DNA from 2 places in the Streptomyces sp. NPDC002057 genome. Region 2 is predicted to be linked to the other one. Evidence: riboswitches for the same ligand, from Rfam matches in the RefSeq annotation. Region 2 holds a riboswitch; the other holds the start of a gene.
The links. A riboswitch is a leader RNA that binds a small molecule or an ion and turns the genes downstream of it on or off. The one in region 2 is predicted to bind glycine.
Positions count from the first base shown of each region.

Region 1: it holds a riboswitch for glycine, as region 2 does, so the genes downstream of both, gcvT (glycine cleavage system aminomethyltransferase GcvT) here and gcvP (aminomethyl-transferring glycine dehydrogenase) in region 2, are expected to answer to the same signal.

Region 1 is NZ_JBEOXR010000002.1:306,479-309,743, reverse strand. It holds gene ABT129_RS03185 (enhanced serine sensitivity protein SseB) at 1-658, opposite strand, end outside; gene ABT129_RS03180 (AAA family ATPase) at 808-1,470, opposite strand; glycine riboswitch at 1,622-1,720, shown strand; glycine riboswitch at 1,722-1,847, shown strand; gene gcvT (glycine cleavage system aminomethyltransferase GcvT) at 1,907-3,028, shown strand; gene gcvH (glycine cleavage system protein GcvH) at 3,106-3,265, shown strand, end outside.
Region 2 is NZ_JBEOXR010000063.1:31,790-35,054, forward strand. It holds gene gcvP (aminomethyl-transferring glycine dehydrogenase) at 1-1,332, opposite strand, end outside; glycine riboswitch at 1,510-1,609, opposite strand; gene ABT129_RS33345 (PRC-barrel domain-containing protein) at 1,722-2,096, shown strand; gene ABT129_RS33350 (DNA polymerase IV) at 2,151-3,265, opposite strand, start outside.

The sequences.
Region 1 (3,265 bases), on a different contig from region 2:
TGAGGTTGACCGGCCAGGCGACCTCGACCCGGCCCAGGGCGCGGCCGAGGGCGTCCAGGGGCGCGTTGCGGTCGACGCCGTCCCAGGCGGCGAGCTGGACGCCGACGAAGAGGGCGGGTTCGGTGCCCTCGACGCTGGCGAGGGCGCGGCGGGCGGTGGTGACGACGCCGACGGCCTCGAACTCGGCGGAGGCAGCGGCGAGGAAGTCGACGGGGTCGTCCTGCCAGTCGGGCTCGAAGAGGCGGACGCGGCCGCCGGTGGCGGGTCCGTCGAGCGGGGTGCGGCCGGAGCGGCAGAGTTCCGCCACGGCGGGCGGGGGCAGCGGGACGCCGACGGTGCCGCCCGGGTTCACGGCGATGCCGAGCTGCGGGGGCAGACCGCGGGCGAAGTCGCGGGCGGGGGCGACGGTGAAGGACATGTGGCCGCCGACGCAGGCGAGGAACTGCTGCTCGGAGCTGAAGACGGGGACGTAGGCCGCGCCGTCTATCTCCAGGGTCGCGAGGTCGAGGTCACGGCTGTCGGGTCCGCCGCCGTTGGGCAGGGGCACCCAGACGGGGCTGCGGCCGAGCACCTCGACCAGGCGTCCGCCCGCCTCGGGGTTGCCGAGTGAGGCGGCAAGGACCTCTTCGAGCTCGTTGCCCGGCCACGTCACGTCCACGGTCCCCTCGTCCCCTCTCGCACGGCCTGCCGCACCGGCCGCCCCGGGCAGCACCCTAACGCCGCCCCGGAGCCGGTGTGGCCAGAAGACAAGGGTACGAGCGCTCCCGGGGACGGGAGGTCCGGCACCTCGCGGGCCGGGAGCCCCCCTCAGACGGCGTCGCGGAAGCCGATCCTCCGCAGGGAGTCCGCCGCGTCCCGGTCGAGGAGGGTCGCGGAGGCGCAGCCGTGCGGCAGGCGGCCGGACTCGGCGGCCGCGACGAGCCGGCCGACGGCCCGCCGGTGCCGGGCGAAGGCGTAGGAGGAGACCCCCCGGCCGCGGGAGCGCTGTCCCTCGCGGGCGGTGTCCGGGGCGACGTCGAGCAGGACCAGGTGGAGGGATCTGCCCCGGCGGCGGGCCGCGCGGCCGAGCCAGCCGCGCACCCAGGACTGGGTGCCGCAGTCGTGCACGACCACGCTCGCGCCGGAGCGCAGGGCGCGGCGCAGTCCGGCGTAGTGCGCGAGCCGGACCAGGGGGCGGTAGACGGCGTACGGCAGGAAGCGGGGCATCCGGGCCTCCCAGCGCTCGCGGGTGTCCTGGGAGTCGATGCCGGTGCCCTCGGCGGCGCGCTTCATGAGGGTGGACTTGCCGCTGCCGGGCAGCCCGGAGACGACCACGAGGTCCCCGGCGGCGAAGGTGAGGGCGCGGGGGCCCCGGCCGCCGCGCTCGCGCAGGTCGCGCAGGAGCCGGCCGCGGCCGCGGGTCCTGGCGCGGGCCCGTTGGGACGGTATGCCGGTACTCGGCGCGTACGCGCCGGTGTGCTGGAACCTCATCGCTTCTCCCCCTGCCGGGCCTGAGAAGACCCTTGCCCACAAAGTGTAAAGAAACGGTAATGAGACACAAGCGATATGCCCCGCCGGGCTCGCGTGCAATGATGTGCGCGCCAGGCGCGCACAGTCGCCACACAATCGCATACCGGCCGCTCGAATCCGCGCGGGAGAGTTCCGGACGCCGTACGTGTCCGGACGCCGAAGGAGCAAGACCCTCCCTTGAATCTCTCAGGCCCCGTACCGCGTGGATGAGGCAGATCTGAAAAGCGGGACACCCCGACGTGTCCCCACCCAAGGTGCAAGCCGATCTCCCGGTGCCGTTCTCACGGCGACGAGATGCTCTCGGTGAACCTCTCAGGTTCCATGACAGATGGGGAGGACGTCCTCGCCCGTCATGTGTTTCGTCACCGAACCGCCCTTGGGACCCGGGAGCCACCCCATGAGCACTGCCCGTCTGACCGCCCTCGATGCCCTGCATCGTTCGCTGGGCGCGACCATGACCGACTTCGCGGGCTGGGACATGCCGCTCCGCTACGCCAGCGAGCGGGACGAGCACATCGCCGTCCGCACCAAGGCGGGTCTCTTCGACCTCTCCCACATGGGCGAGATCACCGTCACGGGGCCGCAGGCCGTGGAGCTCCTCGACCACGCCCTGGTCGGCAACATCTCCACGGTGGGCGTCGGCCGTGCCCGCTACACGATGATCTGCCAGGAGGACGGCGGCATCCTCGACGACCTGATCGTGTACCGGCTCCAGGACACGGAGTACATGGTCGTCGCCAACGCCTCCAACGCCCAGATCGTCCTGGACGCGCTGACCGAGCGCGCGGCGGGCTTCGACGCCGAGGTCCGGGACGACCGTGACGCGTACGCCCTGATCGCGGTCCAGGGCCCGGAGTCCCCCGGCATCCTGAAGTCGCTGACCGACGCCGACCTGGACGGTCTGAAGTACTACGCCGGTCTGCCCGGCACGGTCGCGGGCGTGCCGGCCCTGATCGCCCGTACCGGCTACACCGGCGAGGACGGCTTCGAGCTGTTCCTGAAGCCCGAGCACGCCGAGGGCGTGTGGAGGGCGCTGACCGAGGCGGGCGCCCCGGTCGGTCTGATCCCCTGCGGCCTGTCCTGCCGTGACACGCTCCGCCTGGAGGCGGGCATGCCGCTGTACGGCCACGAGCTGACCACCGCGCTCACCCCCTTCGACGCGGGCCTGGGCCGGGTCGTGAAGTTCGAGAAGACCACCAACGAGGGTCGCTTCGTCGGCCGCGAGGCGCTGGAGAAGGCCGCCGAGCGCGCCGAGACCGCCCCGCCGCGCAAGCTCGTCGGCCTGGTCGCCGAGGGCCGCCGGGTCCCGCGCGCCGGCTTCTCCGTCGTCAAGGACGGCGTGGTGATCGGCGAGGTCACCTCCGGCGCCCCGTCGCCGACCCTCGGAAAGCCGATCGCCATCGCGTACGTGGACGCAGCGCACGCCACGCCCGGCACCCAGGGTGTAGGTGTGGACATCCGTGGCACCCACGAGGCGTACGAGGTCGTGGCGCTGCCGTTCTACAAGCGCCAGAAGTGACGTATCCGTCTCACTTCGCGTCTCACCCCGCAAGACCCACGTTCATCAGCACTCCCCCGATCCAGGAGAATCAGGCCATGAGCAACCCCCAGCAGCTGCGCTACACCAAGGAGCACGAGTGGCTGTCGGACGCCGAGGAAGGCGTCTCGACCGTCGGCATCACGGAGTTCGCCGCCAACGCGCTCGGTGACGTCGTCTACGCCCAGCTCCCCGAGGTCGGCTCCACGGTCACCGCGG
Region 2 (3,265 bases):
CCACACGGCGGCGAGCTGGGCGCGCCCGGTGGTCTCGTCGCAGGACATCGACACGTGGTCGGCGTCGACGCGGTAGAGGTTCACACCGGCCTCGCGGGCGGCGGCGACGACCTCGTCGGCCTTGCCGGGCACGCGGGCGGTGAGGGTGTCGAAGAAGGCGCCCTGGGTGAGCTCCACGCCTCCGGCGGTCAGGCCGGCGGCGAGGATCGCGGCGTACCGGTGGGTGCGGCGCGCGATGCCCTTGAGGCCCTCGGGGCCGTGGTAGACGGCGTACATGCCGGCCATGACGGCGAGCAGCACCTGTGCGGTACAGATGTTGCTGGTGGCCTTCTCGCGGCGGATGTGCTGCTCGCGGGTCTGCAGGGCCAGGCGGTAGGCGCGGTTCCCGTCGGCGTCGACGGAGACACCGACCAGACGGCCGGGCAGGGAGCGGGCGTGCTTGTCCTGGACTGCCATGTAGCCGGCGTGCGGGCCGCCGAAGCCCATCGGCACACCGAAGCGCTGCGTCGTGCCCACGGCGATGTCCGCACCCAGCTCGCCGGGCGAGGTGAGCAGGGTGAGCGCGAGCAGGTCGGCGGCGACGGTGACGACGGCACCGAGCTCGTGGGCGGCGTCGATCAGCGGCTTGATGTCGCGGACGGCGCCGGAGGCACCGGGGTACTGGAGGAGCACGCCGAAGACGCCGCGCTCGGCGATCTCTGCCGGGATGCCGTCGCCGAGGTCCGCGACGACGACCTCGACACCGGTCGGCTCGGCGCGGGTCTCGATGACGGCGATCGTCTGCGGCAGGGCGTCGGCGTCGATGAGGAAGACACCGTTCTTGACCTTGCCGACGCGCCGGGCGAGCGCCATGGCCTCGGCGGCCGCGGTGCCCTCGTCGAGGAGGGAGGCGCCGGAGGTGGGCAGCCCCGTCAGGTCGGCGACGACGGTCTGGAAGTTCAGGAGGGCCTCGAGGCGGCCCTGCGAGATCTCCGGCTGGTACGGGGTGTAAGCGGTGTACCAGGCGGGGTTCTCCATCACGTTCCGCAGGATCACCGGCGGGGTGAAGGTGCCGTAGTACCCGAGGCCGATCATGGGCGCGAGGACCTGGTTGCGGTCGGCGAGCGTGCGCAGCTCGGCGAGCACCTCGGCCTCGGTGCGCGCGGCCGGCAGGCCGAGCGCCTCGGCGTTCTTGATCACGTCCGGAACGGCGGCGGCCGTGAGCTCGTCGAGGGAGCCGTAACCGACCTGGGCGAGCATCTTGGCGCGCGCCTCGGCGTCGGGTCCGATGTGCCGCTGCTCGAACGGGATGCCCTGTTCGAGCTCGGAGAGCGGAATGCGGTTGGCGGTCATGTACGGAGGCCTCCTGGTCGTCACGACCTGCGAGGGGCACCACGGCGCGGGTACCCGGACGGCCTCCCCCTCTGTCATCTCAACCTGAGAGTTTCACCGGCACGCTTCGCGGCACGCCGGCTTTCACCGTCGGTGAGAGCGCATGCCGTCGGACACCGCTCTGCTTTCCAGAGTGACCTCGTCCGCGCGGTACAGGGGCCTGAGAGATTCCGGGGAGGATTTGCTCCTTCGGCGCCCACCGGAAGGTTTCTCCGGGGGACTCTCCCGCACAGGGTCGACAGCCACAGCCAGCCTACCAGCGAGGTTGCGGCTCCCATCGCTCAAGTGGCCGACATCCCAGATGTGCACTTTCGTAGGGTGTAGAGCAGTTGCGACCAGTTGGAGGGACCGTGCAGACCGATATCGATCCGCGCAGCCTGATCGGCCGCAAGGCGTACGACCGGAGCGGGCACAAGATCGGAACCGTGGACGAGGTGTACCTGGACGACGCGACCGGCATCCCCGAGTGGGCGGCCGTCCGCACGGGCCTGTTCAGCCGGGACGCCTTCGTTCCCCTGGAACCGAGCGACCTGCTGGACGACGGTCTCCACATCCCGTACGAGCGGGCGCTCATCAAGGACGCCCCCGACTTCGGCGTGGGCCGCCACCTCTCCCCCGAACAGGAGCTCCAGCTCTACCGTCACTACAGCCTTGCGCTCCCCCCGCCGCCCAGCGACGCCCCGGACGCCGACTTCGGCCGCCTGGCGGGCCAGGACGGCCAGTAGCCCCCTCACAGGGGCGGCGCGGGCGGACCCGGGCGCGCCCGGGGGCCGCCGCCCCTATTCCCCACCCACCAACGGCAACGCCTCCCCGGGCACGAGCTCGGGATCGTCCACCGCGAAGGTCCGTACCCGCCCCGGCTTCGACCCGGGCGACTCGAACCGCACCGTGACGCGCCCGACCCCGCTCCCCTGGACCCACCCGGCCCCGTACACGGCGTGCCGCACGTCGTGTCCGGGCGACCAGTGCCGCTCGCCGGCCCCCTCGGTCCCGGGCCCGGCGGGGGCCACGGCCGTCGCGCCCGGGGCCCCGTCACCCTCCTCGGCCCCTCCCGAACCGGGAGAAGCCCCGGCCCCCGCCTCGGCCCCGGCCCCCGCATCGGCCGCTGCCCCCGCCATCGCCTCGGCCACCGCCTCCGCCTCGGCCTGGGCGAACAGATCCTCCTGCGTGTAGTCGGCGAGCCCGCTCACCCCGACCCCCAGCAGCCGCACACCCCCCGTCGTGTCGACCCCCTCCAGCAGCCGCCCCGCCGCCTCCCGCACCACACCCGGGTCGTCCGTGGGCCCCCGGAGCGTCTCGGACCGTGTGAGCGTGGAGAAGTCGAACCGCCGGACCTTGAGGACGATGGTCCGTCCCGAGTGCCCCGAGGCCCGCAGCCGCCCCACGCACCGCTCCGCCAGCCGCTCCACCTCGGTCCTGATCCGCACGCGGTCGTGCAGGTCGACGTCGAAGGTGTCCTCGACGGACACCGACTTGGCGTCCCGCTCGGCCACCACGGGCCGATCGTCGTACCCCTGGGCCATGCGGTGGAGGGAGGCCCCGTGCGCCCGCCCGAGGAGCCGTACGAGCTCGTCCTCGCCCGCCTCCGCGAGATCGGAGACGGTGGTCATCCCGGCCCGCCGCAGGTGCTCCCCGGTCGCCGGCCCGACCCCGGGCAGGATCCGCACCGAACGCGGCCCGAGCAGCTCCCGCTCCGTCCCCGGCTCGATGAGGACGAGTCCGTCGGGCTTGGCCTCCTCCGAGGCGATCTTCGCGATCATCTTGGACCCGGCGAGCCCCACGGACCCCGTCAGGCCGGTCGTCGCCAGGATGTCCACCCGCAGCCGCTCCCCCGCGGCGCGCGCGCTCGCGCTGTCGTCGGCCACGCCTCCGGCCTCCAGGTCCACGAAGGCCT